4 regions of the Ensifer sp. Root1252 genome follow, and region 2 is predicted to be linked to each of the others. Evidence: riboswitches for the same ligand, from Rfam matches in the RefSeq annotation. Region 2 holds a riboswitch; each other region holds the start of a gene.
What was found. Region 2 has a riboswitch for cobalamin ahead of nrdH (glutaredoxin-like protein NrdH). Riboswitches for the same ligand answer to the same signal wherever they lie in the genome.

Region 1 (5,419 bases), on a different contig from region 2:
CGAGCGGATCGAAGCCGAGCCCGGCATCCGCGGCCATCGCCCGCTGCAGGCTCTGGTCGGCGCCTTCGCCAAGGCTGCGCGGCACCCGCGCCAGCGCCACGGTCAGGTCGGTCAGCAACCGCCCCTCCGGTGCAACGCCAAAAATGTGCAGGCCATCGCGGATCTGCATTTCCTTGAGGTCGCAGAGATAGGCGTCGAGCTTCTCCAGCGCCTTGTCGTCGCTGTCGCCCTTGTCGATACGGGCATCGTGGTCGAGGCCGATGTCACGCACGAGGTCGAGGATCTGCCGGCTGAGCAGCCTGAGCCGGCGCGGATCGCCGCCGGCCGCGTCGTAATATTCGTCGACCAGCGCTTCGAGATCCTTCAGCGGCCCATAGGATTCCGCCCTCGTCAGCGGCGGCGTCAAATGGTCGATGATGACGGCGCTGGTGCGGCGCTTGGCTTGCGTGCCCTCGCCGGGATCGTTGACGATGAAGGGGTAGACATGCGGTAGCGGCCCAAAGATCGCCTCGGGATAACAGGTCTCCGACAGCGCTAAGGCCTTGCCGGGCAGCCATTCCAGATTGCCGTGCTTGCCCATATGCACAATGGCCTGCGCGCCGAACTGGTTGCGCAGGAAAGCGTAGAAGGCGAGATATCCGTGCGGCGGCACCAGATCCGGCGAATGGTAGCTTTCCTTCGGATCGATGTTGTAGCCGCGCGCCGGCTGGATGCCGACGACAATCTCGCCGAAGCGGGCAAGCGGCAGCGCGAAGGCGCCATCGAGGAAGAACGGGTCGGTTTCCGGCGCACCCCAGCGGTCGCTGACCTCATCCTGAATCTGTTTCGGAAGCGAATCGAAGAACGTATTGTAATCGCTGAACGAAAGAACTTCGCGGATCTCGCGATCGCGGCTCGCCGCGTTGGTCGGCCCAGCCATCAGGTAGCCGATCAGTGCATCGCCATCCTCAGGCACGCCGGCGACGGGATAACCTTCGCTCGCCATGGCGCGCAGCACTTCAACCGTGCCCGCCGGCGTATCGAGCCCGACGCCATTGCCGAGTCGGCCATCGCGATTGGGGTAATTGGCCATGATGATGGCGATCCGCCGTTCGGCCGGACGGGCGCGGCGCAGTTTTGCCCAATTGACCGCAAGCCTGGCGGCAAAGCGGACCCGGTCGGAAAGCGGTTCGTGCCCGACGATGTTGGCTTCGACCTTGGGATCGTAGATCGAGGCCGCCTTGAAGGAGACGGCGCGCGCCAGAATGCGGCCATCGACCTCCGGCAAGGCAACGTTCATGGCGAGATCGCGCGCCATCAGCCCCTGCGGCGAGGCCTGCCATTGCGCGCGCGACGATCCGGAGAAGATCACCTGCAGCACCGGCGCGCCGGTTGATTCCAACACGGTCGGCTGCCTGTCGGCACCGGGCGAGGAAACGGCAAAGCCGGTGGCGTTCATCACCACGTCGGGTGCCGCCTCGGAAAAAATCGATTGCAGCGTGCCGACCGAAACGGCATCCTTGAGGCTGGAGACAAACAGCGGCAACACGCGCATGCCTTCGGCGGCAAGCGCCTCGATCAGCGCTTCGACCGGCCGGGTCTCGCCGCTCTGGACCAGGGCGCGATAAAAGCAGATCCCGACTGTCGGGGGTTCGAATCCCTCCCCCGCGACCATCCGCTCTTGGACACGTGCCTTCCATTCGCTGACGCCGATGACGCCCGCGCCCGGCCACCAGATGCCGGCCTTGAGCAGCGGTTTTGCCGGCTGCGGCTTTTCCGCGTCTGAGATCAACGCCTCGGCGTAGTCGAGGAACAGGCCGGCATTGTCAGCGCCGCCCTCGGTGAAATAGGCCCAGAGGCGCTGGCGGTCGTCGGCCTCAACGGTCGAAAACGGCTCGAGGCCGGGATCGGGCTTGTCGTCGCCGGGCAGCACCGCGATCTGGAAGCGGTGGGTGACGGCGGCGGCATGCAATGCTTCCAGCACATAACGGAAATAGCTGGCGCCACCGAGCGGCCTGACCACGATGAGTTTTGCATGCCTTGCCGTGCGCTCGACATAGGTGTCGACCGACATCGGGTGCATCAGGTTCATCAGGCTGGCGATGCGCAGGCTCAGCTCCCCGTCGCGCCGGCCATGGGCCGCCGCGATCGACGAAAGCTCGGTGTCGGCGGCCGACAGGAAAAGCACGTCGGCCGGCGTTTGCCCCAGGTCGATCGCCTCGTTGCCGTCGGCGATCGTTCCTTTCTGGGCGAGAAGCAGATGCATGTTTCTGTCCGTTCGAGCAATTCCAGGAAAAGCGTGAAATGGCTTTCCTGGAATTGCGTTGCTTCAAGGAGTTAGGCGAGTGCGGTGATGGCGGCGCGCACCGCAGCTTCGTCCATGTCGTGCAGGCCGATGACGACGAGGCGCGTACCGCGCTTCTCGCCAGCCGCCCAGGCACGGTCGTAATACTGGTCGATGCGGGCGCCAACGGCCTGGATCAGCAGGCGCATCGGCTTGCCGGGCACGTCGGCAAAGCCCTTGAGGCGCAGCACGTCATGCTCTGATATCACGCCCTTGAGGCGATCGATGAAACCTGCCGGATCGGCAATCGCGCCGAGCTCGACGACGAAGCTGTCGAACTCGTCATGAGAGTGCTCCTCGCCGGCCTCATGTTCCATCTCGTGGTGAGACTTGCGGTTGGCGATATCGCTTTCCGTGCCGACGCCGAGGCCGAGCAGGATGGCAGCGGCAACTTCGCCGTTCTTCGCCTCGATCATTGTTGGCTTGCGGTTAGTGCGCGAAGCGACCTCGTCGCGCACGGCCTTGAGGCCGGAGGCGTCGATCAGATCGGTCTTGTTGAGCACGATCAGGTCGGCGGCGGTCAACTGGTCCTCGAACAGTTCCTCGATCGGGCTTTCGTGGTCGAGATTGTCGTCCTCGACACGCAACGCATCGACCTTGTCATGGTCGTCGGCAAAACGGCCGGCGGCAACGGCGGCACTGTCGACCACGGTGACGACGCCATCGACGGTGACTTCGCTGCGGATATCAGGCCAGTTGAAGGCGGCGATCAGCGGCTGCGGCAAAGCGAGGCCCGAGGTTTCAATGATGATATGGTCAGGACGATTTTCGCGCTCGAGCAGCTTGGTCATGGTCGGGATGAAATCATCGGCAACCGTGCAGCAGATGCAGCCATTGGTAAGCTCAATGATATCGTCTTCCGAGCAGGCTTCTGCGCCGCAGCCCTTCAGCACGTCGCCGTCGACGCCGAGATCGCCGAACTCGTTGATGATGAGCGCAATGCGCTTGCCATCGGCGTTCTGCAGCAGATTGCGGATCATCGTCGTCTTGCCGGCACCGAGGAAGCCGGTGATGACGGTCGCCGGGATCTTGCCCTGGTTGGCTCTGGCAGTGGTCATGGATCAACCCTTCATTTTCAGCGGCAATCCGGCCGCGACAAAGTAAACTTCCGCGGATTTCTCCGCAACGATCTGGTGAAGCCGGCCGGCATGGTCGCGGAAATCGCGGACCATGCGGTTCTCGGGCACGATGCCGAGGCCGACTTCGTTGGAAACAAGGATGAGGCGCGCCCGCGCCTCCGGCAGGAAAGCGGCAAGGGCCGCGAACTCTGCCGCCATGTCGCGCCCTTCCATCATCAGGTTGGTGACCCACAGCGTCAGGCAGTCGACGAGCACCACGCGGTTCTCGTCATCGATGCGCGTCAGCAGCGAAACGAGGTCGAGCGGCTCTTCATGCGTCGTCCAGCCTTCGCCGCGCCTTGCCCGGTGATGGTCGATGCGCTCGCGCATCTCGTCGTCCCAGGCACGGCCGGTCGCGACATAGTGCATGCCGAGCCCGGAGGCTTCGACGAGCCTTTCGGAAAAGCTGGATTTGCCGGAACGGGCACCGCCGAGGACCAGAACCGGCCCGGCATGGGAAATGCTCATGTGCGTTGCAGCCTCACGCGCTTGGTCGCGAATTCGAGCGGCAACAGGATTTCACCGCGCCGACGGCGCGTTCGGGAAACGATCGATGAGCCAAGACAACCTCCGTGATGGCGTGGGAAGCGGGCTTCCCTTCGGGCGGAATGCCCCTGTCGGACGGCAGGTCTCCTGGCTCACGGCGTCACGAGCCCACCACATCGCGCCCCGCGTGATCACGCGAAGACCGATGCTTGGGCCCGAACGGCCCGCCTCACCTTCCCGGCGTTTTCTGGTTTCGTGAAAGGCGGACGATTCGTAGAAGAAGAGGCGTCCAACCCGGCTGATCACGAAGCCACGCCAGTGGCTTTTCCGGCTGAATTCCAAACCGCCTTCGATTGCCCCATGCAATCGAAAGGAAGCCGGCTATCAGCCCGATGGCGAACCCTGACCGTTCTACAGTCGCGGGGTCGGCTGCGATAAGGATGCCCGATTTGGGTCCATCCGTCACATTCCCAATTATTCCCCCGCATCGCCACGATCCGGGGAAACCATCCAACGTCAGATGATTAGGAAGCGGGCGCCGCAAAGTCAATCGACGCGTGCGACACGCCACCCGTCGAGATGCGGCGCGCGACAATTTGCCGGCAGCAGGCCGCAAAGGCCACTCCTGCATGTTTTTATCCTTAGATGGTATTCGACCTAAGGATAAAAACATGCAGCAATTCAAAGTGTTACAGCGACCTTTGCGCGTCCAGTAAGACGCGCGGCGCTGTAGTCGACGTCGGAGCGGACGCTCCACGGCAACTGAACTTTATTTTAGCAACGTCAGATATTGCGATAGAGTAGCCGAAAGTCGTTTCGATTATCCGGAAGGCAGATGGAACGCAGGCTCACCGCCGTGATGATTGCCGACGTTTCCGGCTATGGACTGCTCACCCAAGCCGACGAAGAGGGTACGTGTGCCCGCTTTCAGGCCGATCTGCACGGCCTGTTCGAACAAAGGATTGCCGCACATCGCGGGCGGTTGATCAAGACCATGGGCGACGGGTTATTGGTCGAGTTCCAGAGTGTCGTCGAGGCGGTCCGTTGTGCGGTGGAGGTTCAGCGCGCGAAATCCGAAAGCCGCGGCTCCGATCAGGGTCGACTGGAATTCCGCATCGGCATCAATCTTGGCGACGTCATCGTTGAAGGCGACGACATTCACGGCGATGGAGTGATCATTGCCGAGCGCCTGCAGAGCCTCGCCGAACCGGGTGGGATCATCATCTCCGGCACCGCCTACGACCAGGTCGAGAAGCACCTCGATGTCGGCTTCGTCTTTCTCGGCGAACAACGCCTGAAGCATATCGAAAAGCCGGTGCGGACTTACCGGCTGGGGCTGAACGAAGCCCGCCCCGGCAGCGTAAAGGTCGCTGGGCGCCACGCGAAGCGCTGGGCGGCACTCGTTACGTCTGCTGTCGTGCTCGGCGCTGCTGCCGGCGTGGCCTGGTGGCGGCCCTGGGAGTCGCCTGTGGAAACGGTCCAGATACAACCA
Region 2 (5,419 bases):
CCAGAAATTGCCGGTGAGCCGGTTCCAGACCTCAAGGTCCTTGTCGTCCTCGATACGGTTCCAGTTGATGGCGCGCACGGCTTGCGAGCCCTTGGGCGCCTTGGTCTTCAGTTGGATGTTCATCTTGTTCCCCGGAGTATCAAAGCGCGCAGGAAACGCAGCCCTGCACTTCCGTGCCGGACAGCGCCATCTGACGAAGGCGGATGTAGTAGATCGTCTTGATGCCCTTCTTCCAGGCATGGATCTGCGCGCGGTTGATGTCGCGGGTCGTTGCCGTGTCCTTGAAGAACAAGGTCAGCGAAAGCCCCTGGTCGACATGCTGGGTCGCAGCCGCATAGGTGTCGATGATCTTCTCCGGACCGATCTCATAGGCATCCTGGTAGTAGTCGAGATTGTCGTTGGTCATGAAGGCCGCGGGATAATAGACGCGGCCGATCTTGCCTTCCTTGCGGATCTCGATCTTCGAGACGATCGGGTGGATCGAGGAGGTCGAATGGTTGATATAGGAGATTGAGCCGGTCGGCGGCACCGCCTGCAGGTTCTGGTTGTAGAGGCCGGATGTCATCACCGCCTGCTTGAGTTCCAGCCAGTCTTCCTGCGTCGGGATATCGATGCCTGCGGTTTCGAACAGTTCGCGCACCCGCTCGGTCGCCGGCTTCCATTCCTGTTCGGTGTACTTGTCGAAATAGTCGCCCGAGGCGTATTTCGAGTTCTCGAAGCCCTTGAAGCTCGACCCGCGTTCGACGGCGATGCGGTTGGAGGCGCGGATGGCGTGGTAGGTCACCGTGTAGAAGTAGATGTTGGTGAAATCGACGCCTTCGTCCGAACCGTAATAGACCCGTTCGCGGGCGAGATAGCCGTGCAGGTTCATCTGGCCGAGGCCGATCGCATGGCTGTCGTCATTGCCCTTCTCGACGGAGGGAACCGAGGCGATATGGCTCATGTCGGAGACCGCGGTCAGCGCCCGGATCGATGTCTCGATCGTCTTGCCGAAATCGGACGAATCCATCGCGGCGGCGATATTCAGCGAGCCGAGATTGCAGGAGATGTCCTTGCCCAGGTGCTTGTAGGACAGGTCGTCATTGTACTCGCTGGCTTCGCTGACCTGGAGGATTTCTGAGCAGAGGTTGCTCATGGTGATGCGGCCGGCGATCGGGTTGGCGCGGTTCACCGTGTCTTCGAACATGATGTAGGGATAGCCCGACTCGAACTGGATTTCGGCCAGCACCTGGAAGAACTCGCGCGCCTTGATCTTCTTCTTGCGGATCCGGCTGTCGGCGACCATTTCCCGATATTTTTCCGTGACCGAGATGTCGGTGAAGGCAACGCCGTAGACGCGCTCCACGTCATAGGGCGAGAACAGGTACATGTCCTCGTTGTTCTTGGCGAGTTCGAAGGTGATGTCGGGAACGACGACGCCCAGCGACAGCGTCTTGATACGGATCTTCTCGTCGGCGTTCTCCCGCTTGGTGTCGAGGAAACGCATGATGTCGGGGTGGTGGGCGTTGAGATAGACGGCGCCGGCACCCTGGCGGGCGCCAAGCTGGTTGGCGTAGGAGAACGAATCCTCCAGCAGCTTCATCACGGGAATGATGCCGGACGACTGGTTTTCGATCTGCTTGATCGGGGCGCCGGCCTCGCGGATGTTGGTAAGCGACAGCGCCACGCCGCCGCCGCGCTTCGACAATTGTAGCGCCGAATTAATGCCGCGCGCGATCGATTCCATGTTGTCCTCGACCCTCAGCAGAAAGCAGGAGACGAGCTCGCCGCGCTGCTTTTTGCCGGCGTTGAGGAAGGTCGGGGTCGCCGGTTGGAAGCGACCGGAGATGATCTCGTCGACCATGTCGCGCGCCAGCGCCTCGTCGTCGCGCGCCAGCGTCAGCGCCACCATGCAGACCCGGTCCTCGTAGCGCTCGAGGTAGCGCTTCCCGTCGAAGGTCTTCAGCGTGTAGCTGGTGTAATATTTGAAGGCGCCGAGAAAGGTCGGGAAACGGAACTTCTTGTCATAGGCGTGATCGAACAGGTCGCGCACGAAGTTGAACGAATACTGGTCGAGAACCTCCTGCTCGTAGTAGCCCTCGGTGACGAGGTAATCGAGTTTTTCGCGCAGGTTATGGAAGAACACGGTGTTCTGGTTGACGTGCTGCAGGAAGTACTGCTTTGCCGCCAACCGGTCCTTGTCGAGCTGGATCCGGCCGTCCTCGTCATAGAGGTTCAGCATGGCGTTCAGCGCGTGGTAATCGAGCGCCGATTCCGTCGCCTTCAAGGGGCGTTCGAGTGTTGAGACGTCCAAAATCGTTCCATCCCGTTTTTGACATTGGCGACGTCCTCATCGGTTCCCAACAGTTCGAACCGGTAGAGATAGGGCACCTGGCACTTGGCCGAGATCACGTCGCCGGCGATCCCGTAGGTCGCGCCGAAATTGCTGTTGCCCGCGGCAATCACGCCGCGGATGTGGGAGCGGTTGTCCGCATCGTTGAGAAAGCGGATCACCTGTTTGGGCACGGCGCCCCGGCCGTCGTCGCCGCAATAGGTCGGGACGACGAGCACATAGGGTTCGTGCACGTCGAGCGGCGCGTCGGCCGCGCTGACGGGAATGCGTCTGGCGCGCAGGCCGAGCTTGCCGACGAAGCGATGGGTGTTTTCCGAGCGGGTGGAAAAATAGACGATCAGCCCCATCGCGCCGTACCTCGGCTTCAGGACAGTGCGCTGATCTTGTCGGGGCGGAAGCCTGCCCAGTGCTCCGGACCGGCGATGACGACGGGAACCTGCATGTAGCCAAGGCCCTTGACCGTCTCGAACGCGTCCTGGTCGACCGAAATGTCGATCACCTCGTAATTGACGCCCTGGCGGTCGAGCGCGCGATAGGTTGCGGTGCACTGGACGCAGGCGGGCTTGCTGTAGACGGTGACGTTCATTTCTTCCTCGTTTGGTCGGCTGGATCTGGGCATGAAAAGGCATGCGGATACGCACAAGCGATCCGGCGAAATGCAGGACTGGCAGGATGACCGCTTGCTCGGGTCGAGAAGACCCGGGCGCGGTTGTTCGTCAGATTCGCGGCTTCCCGCGCCTCTTCATTGGCGAATGATAGGAATTCGATGACGCGGACATGACTTCACCCCGAAGTTGAAGACGGCGCTTCCGGGGAGACGTCGAGACGATCAGGCAGGTTTCATCCTGCCCCATGCACACCTCTGACCTCTCCGGACACCCCGCCCGTGGACGTTTATCGATCGAGGCAGGTCTCCTGGCTCACGGGTCGGTGCTTCTGTCCGGACCTTCCCGAAGCATCATGCTTCAGTGGCCGAATGCTGGACAGTTGCTCGCCGTTTACAGTTGCGGGGGCAGCCACGGCTTAGCCAAGCGAAATCGCTACGACGGCACCGTATTCCCATCTTCGCTCCCAATCCTTGCGAATCGGGAGAACCTCGAACACTAGATATAGTATATGTCGGGAAAATTGCGTCAATAGGTTCCATGTCGAAGCCACCTGGGAGGCGGACAATATTTTTTCGGGTGTGGATAGCGGGGAGTAAACGACAAGTGTCGGCGAAGCCTGTGGATGGAGAGCCGTCATTGACAGCTCTGCTGAAATCCTCAAGCCGCGAAGGCGGGAACAGGACGATTGTCCCCGTCGACTGCCACCATGATGAAGGCGCCATGGGCAGTCAGGGTCTGTTTCGCTCCCGTCAAATCCTCTGACCACAATTCGACATCGACCGTCGTCGAGCTCCGTCCGGTGCGCACAATCCTGGCGACAAGCTCGATGATCGAGCCAACGGTGATCCGGTGCTTGAAATCGATGCGCTGGCAGGAGGCGAGCACTGTCGTCTTGCGGCTCGCCCGTGTCGCCGCGCCGAAGGCGGCCTTGGTCATCTGCGCCAGCGCGTCGCCGCCAAACATGGCGCCGAAGCTGTTGGCCTGATCCGGAAAGACGATATCGACCATGCGCACGGCATCGTCTTTTGGCGCTCCGATCGCATCGGTGTCGAGAGAAGGCAACGACCAGCCGGCGCCCTTGCCCTCCGGCATCGCGACCATGGTGAACTGGCCGCGGGCGCACAGATCGCGGGTGCCGGCCGTCAGATCTTCCGCGATCATATCGACTTCGACGACCATCGAACGCCGCCCGACCCGGATCGGGCGGCCGCTGCAGCTGACGATATGGCCGATGTGGGCGGGGCCGCGGAAGTCGACGCGATCGCAGGAGGCGGTGACGAAGGGAACGCGGCCGTGGCGCGTGGCGACGATGAAGGCGGTCCGGTCCATGAGTGCGAGGCCCGCACGGCCGAAGAGCGTGCCGTGGTGATTGGTGTCGCCGGGAAAGACGATGTCGATCAAGGTGGCGGGCGCCGGGGTTTCCCCCGGCGCCTTCTCGATATTGCTATCGTCCGTCATGCGTTTGCGGCCTCTTGCCGGCCGGCAGTGAAGGATTGGCGCAGCGTTTGCGCCGCCGCGACCATGTTGACGAGCGCCGGGCGAACTTCCTCCCACCGCCTTGTTTTCAGCCCACAATCCGGATTGACCCAGATCTGCGCCGGCGTCAGACCGTCGGTCGCCTGTTCGATCAGATGCACCATCTCGTTGACAGTGGGTACCCGCGGCGAGTGGATGTCGTAGACGCCGGGGCCGATCTCGTTCGGATAGGCCTGATCGATAAAGGCGCCGAGCAGCTCCATCTTCGAGCGCGAGGTTTCGATGGAGATGACATCGGCATCCATTGCCGCAATCGCCGCCATGATGTCGTTGAACTCCGAGTAGCACATGTGGGTGTGGATCTGGGTTTCGTCACCGACGCCGGAGGCGCTGATGCGGAAGCACTCGACCGCCCAGTCGAGATAGGCCTTTCGATCGGCCTGTCTCAGTGGCAGTCCCTCGCGCAGCGCCGGTTCGTCGATCTGGATCACGGCGATACCGGCCGTTTCCAGGTCGGTGACTTCGTCGCGCAGCGCCAGTGCGATCTGCCGGCATACGATCGACCGGGGCAGGTCGTCGCGCACGAACGACCATTGCAGCATCGTCACCGGGCCGGTGAGCATGCCCTTCATCGGCTTGTCCGTCAGCGACTGCGCATAGGTTGCCCAATCGACCGTCATCGGGTTCGGGCGCGAGACATCGCCGAAGATGATCGGCGGGCGTACGTAGCGCGAGCCGTAGCTCTGCACCCAACCGCTCTGAGTGAACCCATAGCCGGAGAGCTGCTCGCCGAAATACTGCACCATGTCGTTGCGCTCGAATTCGCCGTGCACCAGCACCTCGATGCCGATTTCCTCCTGCCAGCGCACGGCCTTCTCCGTCTCCTGGCGCAGGTAGGCGAGGTAGTCGACATAGCTGAGCTCGCCCTTGGCATGCAGCGATCGTGCCTGGCGCACCTCTGACGTCTGCGGGAAGGAGCCGATCGTCGTCGTCGGGAAGAGCG
Region 3 (5,419 bases), on a different contig from region 2:
CATCGATACCGCGCTGCTGATTGCCGGCGTTTTGACCGCAGGCGCCTATTTCTCCGGCGACAGTGCGGGGGAGCGGGAAATCCGCGCGCTTGCGGATAAGCTCTATGCCCGGGTGGATTGGCGCTGGGCGCTCGGCCGTGGCGAGATACTGACGATGGGCTGGCGACCGCCCGGGCGGTTTCTTAAGTATCGATGGCAGGGCTACAGCGAGGCACTGCTGCTCTACGTGCTCGCGCTCGGCGCGCCGCACCATGCAATCGGCCCGGAGCACTACCGCGAATTCACGGCCGCCTATGCGTGGACCACGGTCGACGGTGCGCCGCATCTGCAGGCCGCGCCTTTGTTCGTCCATCTCTTTCCGCAAGCCTGGATGGACCTTCGCGGCATTGGCGATGCGCCGATGCGTGACGAGGCGACTGATTATTTCGACAATACCTGCCGGGCGATCGCGCTGCAGCGAGCCCATGCCGAGCGCAATCCCGGCGATTTCGCCGGTTACGGCGGGGATATGTGGGGCCTCAGCGCCTGCGGTGGACCGGCGGGGCGGCAGCGGCTTGTCGATGGGCGTTGGCAGCGGATGCTCGGCTATGCGGCGCGCGGCGCGCCCGGTGGTCCTGACGATGGCACGCTGGCACCTTGGGCACCGGTTGCCTGTCTGCCTTTCGCTGCCGATGCGTCGCAGTCGGCACTCGCCGAGCTCGAGAACTGTTACCCGGACATTCTGTGCGAGAGCCGGTTTCCCGGCGGGTTCAATCCGAGCCTGCCCGGTGTGGGCCCGGAGGGTTGGGTCGACGACCGCGTGGTCGGGCTTGACCAGGGGCTTGTCGTGATGATGATCGAGAATGCCAGAAACGGTTTCGTCTGGGAGCTGACGCGCAGCATTCCGGCCATACGGCGCGGATTGCAGCGGGCGGATTTTCGCGGCGGCTGGCTTGAGACCAGGGAGACGGCATGAGCTTGGGCCACGAGCGGCAGGACGAGCGCCCGGCGGAGGACGAGGCGGACGCGGCGTTGCGCCAGAGCGCCCTTGGCGTTCTCGCGCACCTGCAGTCGTCTTTCCCCGAAGTGGGCTTTTCGCTCGGGGCCGCCGGCGACGTATTTCTTCCCGAGGCGCGGTTCTGGGTGGAGGAGGGCGTCGGGCTTGAAGACAGCCTTGCCTATCAGGATCGCTTTGCCGAGGGCATGGACGACAAGATCCGCGCCGCCCATCTGATTGCCTTTTACAGCAACCAGCTCACGCTCGCGCTTGGCGGCCTCTATCTCGGTGGGGGCATCGTGGCAGCCGTTCGCGGCCTTCGCTTCGAAGAATTTTCGCGGGCCTATGGCGAACGGCTTGTCGCGGCCAAGCGGTTTCATTTCAGCCTTGCCTTGCCCGCAGCCGGGGATCATGCCCCGGCGACTGCGGACGTCTTCGGCGAAACCTTCGCTGCGCATCTGGCGCCGATCGTCGTCATGTTGAAGCGTCGCACCGGCCTGTCCTCGGGCGCGCAATGGCGGCTTGCGGCGGATTCGCTTGCCGGTGGGTTCCTGGAGATCGGCCGCGTCCTCGGCGACGAGGAGACCGCGATGGCGAGGGCGCTGGCGATCGTCAAGCGCGCGGGTACGTCGCTATTTTCCGACAAGCTCCGTTACGAGGACATCGTGATCGAGATCGGCGGCAATCATGCGCTGTCGCGCACCTATCGCCTGCGCGGCGGCTGCTGTCTCTATTATCGAACGGAAGGTGGCAGCTTCTGCGACAGTTGCGTGATGCTGGCGCCGGACGACCGCCGCGCGCGGTTGCAGGCGCATCTGCTGGCATTGCAGGCGCGCTGAGACATCTCGACGACAAAGCCCCTGATATCGGCGATATCAGGGGCTCCGGGTTGATGGCGAAATCTGGCCGGTCTGTTACGCCTTGGCGAAACGATCGTTGATGAAGCCCGACACGACGCCGAGAACAATCCAGAACGCGAGCGTGGTGGCAAGGGCTGCCACGGCGAATTCAGCGCCGAGCACGGCCGGCACATTGCTGGAGATGTCCGACGGTTGCGGCGCGCCATAGACATGCGGTGCCGCGATCAGCACGAGGCCGATGATCTTGGCGGCGATCTCTTGCCGCAAGACCAGCAGATAGAGACCGGCGGCAGACAACAGCACGGTTGCACCCCACCAGACCTGGCGGTCGCCGAGTTCCGCGGCCGGGAAGCCCGGCAGTTCCGGCGGCAGACCGATTGCCGGCAGCATGTGCACGGCAAGCCAGCCGCAGGCGCCCCAGAGCGCGCCGTTCCTGAGCGTGATCGGGTAGCCGATGACGAGGCTGACGCCGGCGAGCAGCAGCGCGAAGCCGGAGCCGGTCACCAGATTGGCGATCAGCGTGCCGGAAAAGCGGCTCATGCCGAACATGATGCCGCCTTCCTCGTGTTCGCCCTCATGGGCGTAGGCAGGCGTGATCGGCGACAGGGCGTCAAGCAAAGCGCCAATCGGCGAAACCGCCTTCAGCGACGAATGCTGGTCGTGGTTTGCTGCGGCCGGATCGGCCGTTCCCGGCTGAACGGCTGGTTGTTCGCCGGCGGCCGGTGCCTCGCCTTCGAATTCTTCCGCGTGCAGGATCAGCGGTACGACGCGTAGTTCCTGGGCGCCGGTCATGAAGACACCGGCAATCAATCCAGCCACGATCGCGGCCAGAAGCGTTCTGACAATCATTTTCGATATCCCTCGATATCGGCGCGCCATGCATCTGGCAGGCAGCGCCGTGTCCCACTGGCAAATATGCGAACGGCTCCGTCCGGCAGATCTTCAATCTGCATCAGACGCGAGCAAACGCGTCCGGCTGTCTGCCGGAAGCGTTTTTGTCCGCAGCTATGTCGATGCGGAACGCAAGTCGCGTCCCGGAACATCGCTTAGTGGCAGGGGAAGCCATAGGAGTGGCGGGTGTCGTGCGCGGTATCGTGCAGCACGGCCGAGTTCGCCAGGCCTGCGCCGAAGACGAGGAAGCCGCCGATGAGGAGCGCGATGATACCTGCGGTCAGACGATCGCTGAGGGAGAGCGGAATGCTCGAAACTGTAGATGTAGCCATGACAACCTCCGTGATGGCGTCGGGATCTTTCCCGGTTTGGGCCCTATGCCCGCATCGACTGGCAGGTTTCCTGGCTCAGGACGTCGGGTGAGATCACCCTGGATTTGCCTCGCCTTCCCAGAGCAAGGGCCGCCCTCTCGCGGTCTTGTCTCCAGTGGCTTCTTCCGGATCGCTCCGGAACGGCGCATTCACGTCGCTCTACAGTCGCGGGGTCGGCCGTGATTTGAATGCCCAGCATGGGTCCATCCGTCACGTTCCCGTTTACTCCCGAAACGCGTTCGCGTTGCGGGAACCAATCGATCCACGATGATTAGGATCGCACCCCGGAGATGTCAATTAGACTTGCGCCGCCGCCCGGTCCATCCGCGACAAAATCACGAAGGATCATGCGTTTATAGGCTTCGACGATCTGGTCGCCCTCTGCTCTGGTGACGGAGACCGCAAGCCGCATCGTGCAATCGCCGAGATGCATGATCAAAAAGGCGGCGCTGTCGATCGTTTCGCGCGGCGTGTCGGGCGCAAACCGAGCCCAGACGTCGGCCAGAAGCTGGCCGCCGGCACGGCTTTGCAAAAGGTCGATCTCGCGCAGCGCCTTGTCGGCCTGCATCGCTGACCAGATGTCGCGCATCACAGGCTCGGCCAGGAACATATCGTAATAGATGTCGAACAGCATGGAGAAGGCGTCACGCAGTTCCGAGATCGACGTCACCTTGGCAAGCTCGGCCCCGATGCATTCATTGCAGACCGCATTGTAGCGCTCGGCCAGCGTGCGCACGACCGCCGCCTTGTCGGGGAAGTACTGGTAGAGGGAGCCGATCGAGATTCCAGCCTTTTCAGCGACTTCGCTCATGCGCATGGCGTCGCTGCCCTTCTCCTGGATGATCGCCGTGGCGCAGGAAAGGATGTGCTCGACGCGCTCGCGGCTGCGCTTCTGGCTGGGCGTGCGGCGCAGCGCCGGCTCGTCGTCAGCGGGGATTGTGGAAGGGCTTGCATCGGGAATCATGAGTAATGCTCACATTTTGACTTGACTCCTAAAATACGAGGATTTATCACATTTGCAAATGTGAGAGATGCTCATGTTTTGCAATCAACCTCAGGAGGAAGCGATGACTGACAAACTCACACTGGTTCTGGGCGGTACGGGCAAGACGGGGCGGCGGGTGGCGGCCCGCCTTGAGGAGCGGGGTATCGCGGTGCGCATCGGCGCCCGTTCGGCATCGCCTTCCTTCGACTGGACGGATGAGGCGACCTGGGCGCCCGTGCTTGAAAATGTCGAGCGCATCTATATCAGCTACCAGCCGGATCTGGCGGTGCCGGGCGCCGTCGAAACCATCCGCAAATTCTCGAGGCTTGCCGTTCGCTCGGGCATCAAGCGGCTGGTGCTTCTGTCGGGGCGCGGCGAGGACGAGGCGGAAGCGGCCGAGCGCGAACTGCAGGCCTCCGGCGCCGACTGGACGATCATCCGGGCAAGCTGGTTCTTCGAGAATTTCAGCGAGGATTTTTTGACCGATTCCGTTCGCAGCGGATCGGTGTTCCTGCCGCCGGATGAGATCACCGAACCCTTCATCAGCACCGACGACATCGCCGACGTGGCAGTTGCAGCCCTTCTGGACGAGGGGCATGTCGGCAAGGTCTATGAGCTGACAGGCCCGCGGCTGATGACCTTTGCCCAGGCCGTGGCCGAGATCGCGACGGCTGCCAACCGCCGGATCGGCTATCAGTCCGTGCCGGTTGCCGACTTCACGGTGCAGTTGCGGGCCGCCGGATTGCCTGATGACTATGTCGAACTCATCCGCTATCTCTTCACGTCGGTGCTCGACGGGCGCAATTCGCAAGTGACGTCCGATGTCGAGCGCGTGCTTGGGCGCAAACCGCGCGACTTCGCCGACTATGCCCGGGAGACCGCTGCAACTGGTGTCTGGAGTATCGCCGCATGATCCCGCTGATCCCCGCTCTGGCGTTTGCCGCCGCAATCGGCTCCGGCCTGATGGCCGGGCTGTTCTTCATCTTCTCGGTCTGCATCATGCAGGCTTTGTCGCGGCTGCCGGCGGAGCAGGGGATCGCGGCGATGAACGCCATCAACGTGGTGATCCAGAATCCGCTGTTCCTCAGTACCTTCATGGGCACGGCGCTTCTGGGGCTCGCGCTGGTCGTCGCGGCCTTCATCTGGGGCGGTAACGGCAGCCTGCTGCTGGCGGCCGGCGGCATCGCCTACGTCGCCGGCGTGCTGATCGTCACCATTATCTTCAACGTGCCGATGAACGATGCGCTGGCGGCTGCCACGTCTGGGCAGGCTGCCACCGAAATCTGGCAGCAGCACTACCTGACCGACTGGGTCTGGTGGAACCATGTGCGCACGA
Region 4 (5,419 bases), on a different contig from region 2:
CCCGGGGCCTCGATAGTCGCTCCGGCGCTCTGCGGCCTCGAGACGGTAAGGCCGGTCAGCCTTTCGATTTCGAAGACGTCGAGACCGCCCGGACGCAGCAGGCGCAGCGCGCCGTCCTCGACCTTGATGATCGTCGATTCAAGCCCGATCTCCGCAGAGCCGGCGTCGAGAATGAGCTTGAGGCGCGGCCCGAGATCGGCTTCCACATGGGCAGCGCTTGTGGGACTGATCTTGCCCGACGTATTGGCGCTCGGTGCGGCGAGCGGGCGGCCGAAGCGGGCAATCACCCGACGTGAAAAGCCATCAGGCATGCGGATGCCGAGCGTGTCGAGGCCGGCCGAGGCAAGCGCGTGCACGGTGCTTGTTGTGCGCTGGGGCAGGATCAACGTCAGCGGGCCGGGCCAGAACGCTTCGGCCAGGCGCCGCGACAACGAATCGAATGTCACATGGGCTTCAGCCATCGCCATGTCTGACACATGCGATATCAGTGGGTTGAAGCGTGGACGCCCCTTCATCTCATAAATACGGCTGATCGCATCGGGATTGGTGGCGTCCGCTGCCAGGCCGTAGACCGTCTCGGTCGGAATCGCGACGGGCTCGCCTTCGGCAAGCACCGCACAGGCACGCTCGATCGCCCGTTCCGGCTCGGTCCGTGTATCGATGATTTCGGCCATGTCGCTTCCGTTTCCCTTTCCGAGGCTTCCTTAAAGGAGCCACGGTGAAAACAGAACGATTTTCTTCAGGCAACCGGGTCTGCGCTTCAGAGGCTGCGAATGATGCGCTTCAATGCCTCGTCGCGCGCGCCGAGCATCAGCACGTTCTTGAGCGCGACTTTCGGGTCGTCGGTACGAAAGAGCAGCCCGTTGTCGCGAACGCTGCGATTGATGGTCATCTGCCCCTCTGGCGCATCGGGCTCGATGGCAACGGCGAAGTACATTCGGGAATAGCCGGTCTGGATGCGTTCGAAGAAGTGTTTCTCGTCGCCGAGGTCACAGAAGAAGTTGGCGAAATAGAACGACCAGGTGACGTCCTTGGACGGGGCGAGATGTGTTCTCGCCGCCGTGACATGGCAATAGCCGAGATGCGGCCGACCGGTGAGCGTGCGGTGGAAGATCATCTTGGGAAACTGGATCGAGGTATGGAAGCCGTTCATCCGCTTGTGCGTCGTTTCGCCGGCGGTCGTCAGCTTGTGGGCGGTGCGCTCGGCAACCTCGTCATAGCTCAGATAACGCCGCTCGCGCTGCGACCATTGACGCCTTTCTATGCGGCCGGTGCGCAGGAACTCGGTGTGGACCGCTGTCTTCGGAGCGATCGTTGGCAGCTTCTCGGCTGCGGCGTCGTAGTATTTGAGCTTTGCCATGAACTTCAATGCGCTGTTTGCCGGTTCGGCCGGTTTCTCCGTCAGGCGACGCTAATGCATTATGGTTAATGGAAGATTTCACTCGCGTCGGTGGGCCTTGCCCCGCGTCACGGGAAGACATGTCGCAAAATGGCGAAGGATCCGCGCTTTCTCGCAAGCCTTGCCGGAAAAAGCGACAATTGCTCAATCCTTGAGCTATCCTATTGTTTACAATGAAAAATGATCAATCACAGGGCGTTTGGTGCGCTTGATGTGCTGTGTCGTCTTTCTGGAATCGGATGTCGTTAATCGGCAGCTACGACGATGGCTTCCGCGATTAGATATGCCTACTCAAGGTGCTGTCTTTTAGGGAAGGCGGAGAATTGGGAAGCCGGTCAAAACCCGGCGCTGCCCCCGCAACGGTGGTGGAGCGAAAGCCACGGCACAAAGCCACTGGACGGTTCCGTCCGGGAAGGCGCCGGGCTGGTCCTTGCGGACGGCTCCTGAGCCCGGAAACCAGCCTTGACGCGAACAGACCGTAACGGGTTGCGGCGGGCAGCCGGATCGGAGCCGTCATCGCACAGGCAATGCGCCCGTGCGGGTTCCAGTCCTGCCTCTCCGAAACGCGAACGAGGACAGGACATGGACATCAAGGGCGATATGCTCCGCAAGCTGAAGGGTCGACGCGACGGCTACAGCCTCGACCGGGCCTTCTACATCGACCCCGACTACTACAGGCAGGATCTCGAAAGCATCTGGTACAAGGACTGGTTGTTCATCGGCCACGACTGCGAGATCCCGCGTGCCGGTAACTATTTCACCGTCCAGGTCGGCGATTATCCTGTCATTATCGTTCGCGACCGACAGGGCACGATCCGCGCCCTGCACAATTCCTGCCGTCATCGCGGTTCTCGCGTCTGCGCGCAGCACAAGGGCTCTTCGGCCAAGCTCGTCTGTCCCTATCACCAATGGACCTATGAGCTCGACGGCGCGCTGCTCTTTGCCCGCCAGATGGGCGAGGATTTCGACAAGGCGGCCCACGGCCTGAAGCCGATCCACTGCGAGACCGTCGGCGGTTACATCTTCATCAACCTGTCCGAGCAGCCGATGGATTTCGGCCCGTTCCGCGACATGGTCGCGCCCTATCTTGCGCCGCACCGCCTGGGTGAAACCAAGGTCGCCTTCGAAAGCACGATCATCGAAAAGGGCAACTGGAAACTCGTCTGGGAAAACAACCGGGAGTGCTACCATTGTGCCGCCAACCACCCCGAACTTTGCCGCACCTATCCCGAAGCGCCGACGGCGACCGGTGTGCAGGGCGCCAAGGATGATCCCGTCATTGCCGCGCATTGGGCGAAATGCGAAGCAGCCGGACTGCCGAGCGAGTTCCGGATGTCCGAGACCGGCCAGTTCCGCTCGGCGCGCATGCCGTTGATCGACGACGCCGAGAGCTACACCATGTCCGGCGCCCGCGCCGTGCGGCGGCAACTGTCGGCAGACGTTAGCCAGAAGCATATCGGCACGCTCCTGCTCTTCCATTATCCCTCGACCTGGAACCATGTGCTGGCCGACCACGCCATCACCTTCCGCGTCCTGCCGCTCGGCCCGGAGCTGACGCAGGTGACGACCAAGTGGCTGGTCAACAAGGACGCGGTTGAAGGCGTCGACTACAATCTCGAGCAACTGACGCATGTCTGGACCGAGACCAACGATCAGGACCGCCAGATCGTCGAGGAGAACGCCTTTGGTATTCGCTCGCCGGCCTACCAGTCAGGCCCCTATTCGCCCGAACACGAAGGCGGCGTGATGCAGTTCGTCGAGTGGTATTGCAAGTTCATGGAACAGCGCCTGCAGGGCGAGGCTGCTCCGCTTTCCCGGGTCGCCTGACATGCAGATGGCATCCTCGTTCCATCATTTCGACGAGCTTCATGTCTGGATCGACAGGCAGAACATGCTCGAATGCACATCGGCCGTGATCGAGACCGCCGATGTGATGACCTTTACCTTCCGGGCGGAAAAGCCGGCCTGGTTCCGCTATCTGCCTGGGCAGTTCGTCACGCTCGAGCTGCCGGTCGCCGACGAGCCGGTCATGCGCACCTACACGCTGTCGTCGACGCCCTCCCGGCCGTTGTCGATCGCCGTCACCGTCAAGGCGCAAGCCGATAGCATCGGCACGCGCTGGATGTTCGATCACCTGAAGCCCGGCATGCGGCTGAAGGCGTTCGGTCCGCTCGGCGATTTCAGCTTCGTGCGCCATCCCGGCGAAAAATATCTCTTCATATCGGCAGGCTCCGGCGTCACGCCGATGATGTCGATGACGCGCTGGATGGCGGACTGCGTTCCCGAGACCGACGTCACCTTCATTTCCTGCGCCCGCCGGCCAGACGACCTTCTGTTCCGCTCGGAACTGGAAGTGCTGGCGCGCCAGATGTCCGGGCTAAACCTCGGCTTCGTGGTCGAGGGGCATGAGTCAAGGCACGGATGGCACGGGCTGCGCGGCCGCATCGACGGCGCCAAGCTGCCGCTGCTTGCACCCGACTTCATGGAGCGCACAGTGTTTTGCTGCGGTCCGGAGCCGTTCATGCGCGGCGTGCGCGAGTTGCTGAAGGCGGCCGGTTTCGACATGAGCCGCTATCACGAGGAAAGCTTCCAGCCGGCGGCAGCACCGGCAGCCGAGGAGATAGCAGTCAGGGCAGGGGCGGCAGCCGACGCCGAAGCGCAAGGCGCCAAGGTGGTCTTCACCATGAGCGGCAAGGAGATCGAGGCCAAGCCCGGCCAGACGATCCTGCAGGCGGCGCGGGCCAACGGCGTCAGGATCGGTGCGGCCTGTGAAGGCGGCATCTGCGGTACGTGCCGGGTGATGAAAGTCGCCGGCGAGGTCGAGATGAACCACAACGGAGGTATTCTCGACGACGAAATCGATGAGGGCTACATCCTCGCCTGCTGCTCGCGGCCGCTTGGAGATGTACAGATCGAAGCCTGACAATGCTTGATGGTCGCGGGGAGCGTGTTCTTTCCGCGACCGACCCGTCAGCGGCTGGCCGCGGCCGCCAGCCGCACGGCGCGGTCGTGCCGACCGAAATCGATCGACCCGGTCGCCATCATGTCGACGCCTTCGCCGGCGGCGCTGGCAGCTTCGGCGCGGCTGATAAGCAACGGCTGGCTTTCGATTTTCGCCGTCGCCTGGGCAGCGCTGGCGGCGCCGACCCCGTCGTCGGCTCTGGCAATGAGAACGAGCGGCAGTGCCTTTTCCGGCAACAGGGCGCCGCCGGCCCAGATCGGTCGCAAGGTGGCGCTGCTCATAGCCGCGACATTGACGTCGATGTCGTCAAGTGTACCGGGCACACGATAGGGACAGCGGCGTTTGCCGCAATTGATCCCTGACGAGAATTGCCACAGCGCATAGCTGTCCCAGTTGCCGATCGGAAACACATTGCGGATATCCGGCTTGTAGCGGGCATACCACAGGGGTAGTCGCGACAGCAGTCGGTGCTTCGCGCGGTTGGCCGCGATGTATTTGGCCGTGACATGATTGGTGTAGAGCATCGGGTAGCGGCCGGTGCGGGTCTTGATATGTCCGGCAAAGATCGCCGCGTCTTCGAGCGACATGAATTTGTCCGGGTCGATGCCTTCGAGATCGAGCACCATCAACTCGTCGTCGCGCGGGCTCGCATAATCGAGAAAATGGTTGGCCTGATCGACCGGGTTGCCGGGGCGGGCAAGATGATAGGCGCCCCACAGCAGCCCATGGGAGCGGGCGATCATCCGCCGTGTCTGGTAGAGCTCGCGGCTGACGGCGTATTTGCGCCACATCGTCTTGCAGTGGGCGACAGTGTCGCCGCCATGATCGCCGGTGCAGGAGAAGCTTTCCGGCAGGCCGTCGGAGGCCTTGGCGATGAAGCCGGAGATACGCTTGTCGGAAAGCATTGTCTCCCAGTCGATGCTGTTCATTTCATAAGCGTCGACGATGATGGCGTTGGACTTCGACTTCCAGGGCTCCAGTTCGCCGGCGCGTGCGTTCACCGCCGCGAAAGCCAGACCCAGGAGGGTCGCGAGGCGCAGAATCATCCGTAAGGTGGA

Region 1: it holds a riboswitch for cobalamin, as region 2 does, so the genes downstream of both, cobU (bifunctional adenosylcobinamide kinase/adenosylcobinamide-phosphate guanylyltransferase) here and nrdH (glutaredoxin-like protein NrdH) in region 2, are expected to answer to the same signal.
Region 3: it holds a riboswitch for cobalamin, as region 2 does, so the genes downstream of both, ASD02_RS12655 (CbtB-domain containing protein) here and nrdH (glutaredoxin-like protein NrdH) in region 2, are expected to answer to the same signal.
Region 4: it holds a riboswitch for cobalamin, as region 2 does, so the genes downstream of both, ASD02_RS00045 (aromatic ring-hydroxylating dioxygenase subunit alpha) here and nrdH (glutaredoxin-like protein NrdH) in region 2, are expected to answer to the same signal.

Annotation. Positions count from the first base shown of each region.
Region 1 covers NZ_LMDT01000012.1:526,211-531,629, reverse strand. The annotation lists gene cobN (cobaltochelatase subunit CobN) at 1-2,245, opposite strand, end outside; gene cobW (cobalamin biosynthesis protein CobW) at 2,317-3,381, opposite strand; gene cobU (bifunctional adenosylcobinamide kinase/adenosylcobinamide-phosphate guanylyltransferase) at 3,385-3,909, opposite strand; cobalamin riboswitch at 4,047-4,453, opposite strand; gene ASD02_RS15125 (adenylate/guanylate cyclase domain-containing protein) at 4,763-5,419, shown strand, end outside.
Region 2 covers NZ_LMDT01000002.1:69,439-74,857, reverse strand. The annotation lists gene nrdF (class 1b ribonucleoside-diphosphate reductase subunit beta) at 1-123, opposite strand, end outside; gene nrdE (class 1b ribonucleoside-diphosphate reductase subunit alpha) at 140-2,293, opposite strand; gene nrdI (class Ib ribonucleoside-diphosphate reductase assembly flavoprotein NrdI) at 2,263-2,679, opposite strand; gene nrdH (glutaredoxin-like protein NrdH) at 2,697-2,918, opposite strand; cobalamin riboswitch at 3,220-3,446, opposite strand; gene ASD02_RS04830 (hotdog domain-containing protein) at 3,598-4,398, opposite strand; gene metE (5-methyltetrahydropteroyltriglutamate--homocysteine S-methyltransferase) at 4,395-5,419, opposite strand, start outside.
Region 3 covers NZ_LMDT01000012.1:17,053-22,471, forward strand. The annotation lists gene ASD02_RS12640 (glucoamylase family protein) at 1-955, shown strand, start outside; gene ASD02_RS12645 ((2Fe-2S)-binding protein) at 952-1,815, shown strand; gene ASD02_RS12650 (CbtA family protein) at 1,891-2,685, opposite strand; gene ASD02_RS12655 (CbtB-domain containing protein) at 2,883-3,059, opposite strand; cobalamin riboswitch at 3,102-3,371, opposite strand; gene ASD02_RS12660 (TetR/AcrR family transcriptional regulator) at 3,370-4,062, opposite strand; gene ASD02_RS12665 (NAD(P)H-binding protein) at 4,166-4,996, shown strand; gene ASD02_RS12670 (anthrone oxygenase family protein) at 4,993-5,419, shown strand, end outside.
Region 4 covers NZ_LMDT01000001.1:7,236-12,654, reverse strand. The annotation lists gene ASD02_RS00055 (L-threonylcarbamoyladenylate synthase) at 1-674, opposite strand, end outside; gene ASD02_RS00050 (DUF6656 family protein) at 761-1,360, opposite strand; cobalamin riboswitch at 1,677-1,879, shown strand; gene ASD02_RS00045 (aromatic ring-hydroxylating dioxygenase subunit alpha) at 1,982-3,226, shown strand; gene ASD02_RS00040 (hybrid-cluster NAD(P)-dependent oxidoreductase) at 3,228-4,322, shown strand; gene ASD02_RS00035 (GH25 family lysozyme) at 4,370-5,419, opposite strand, start outside.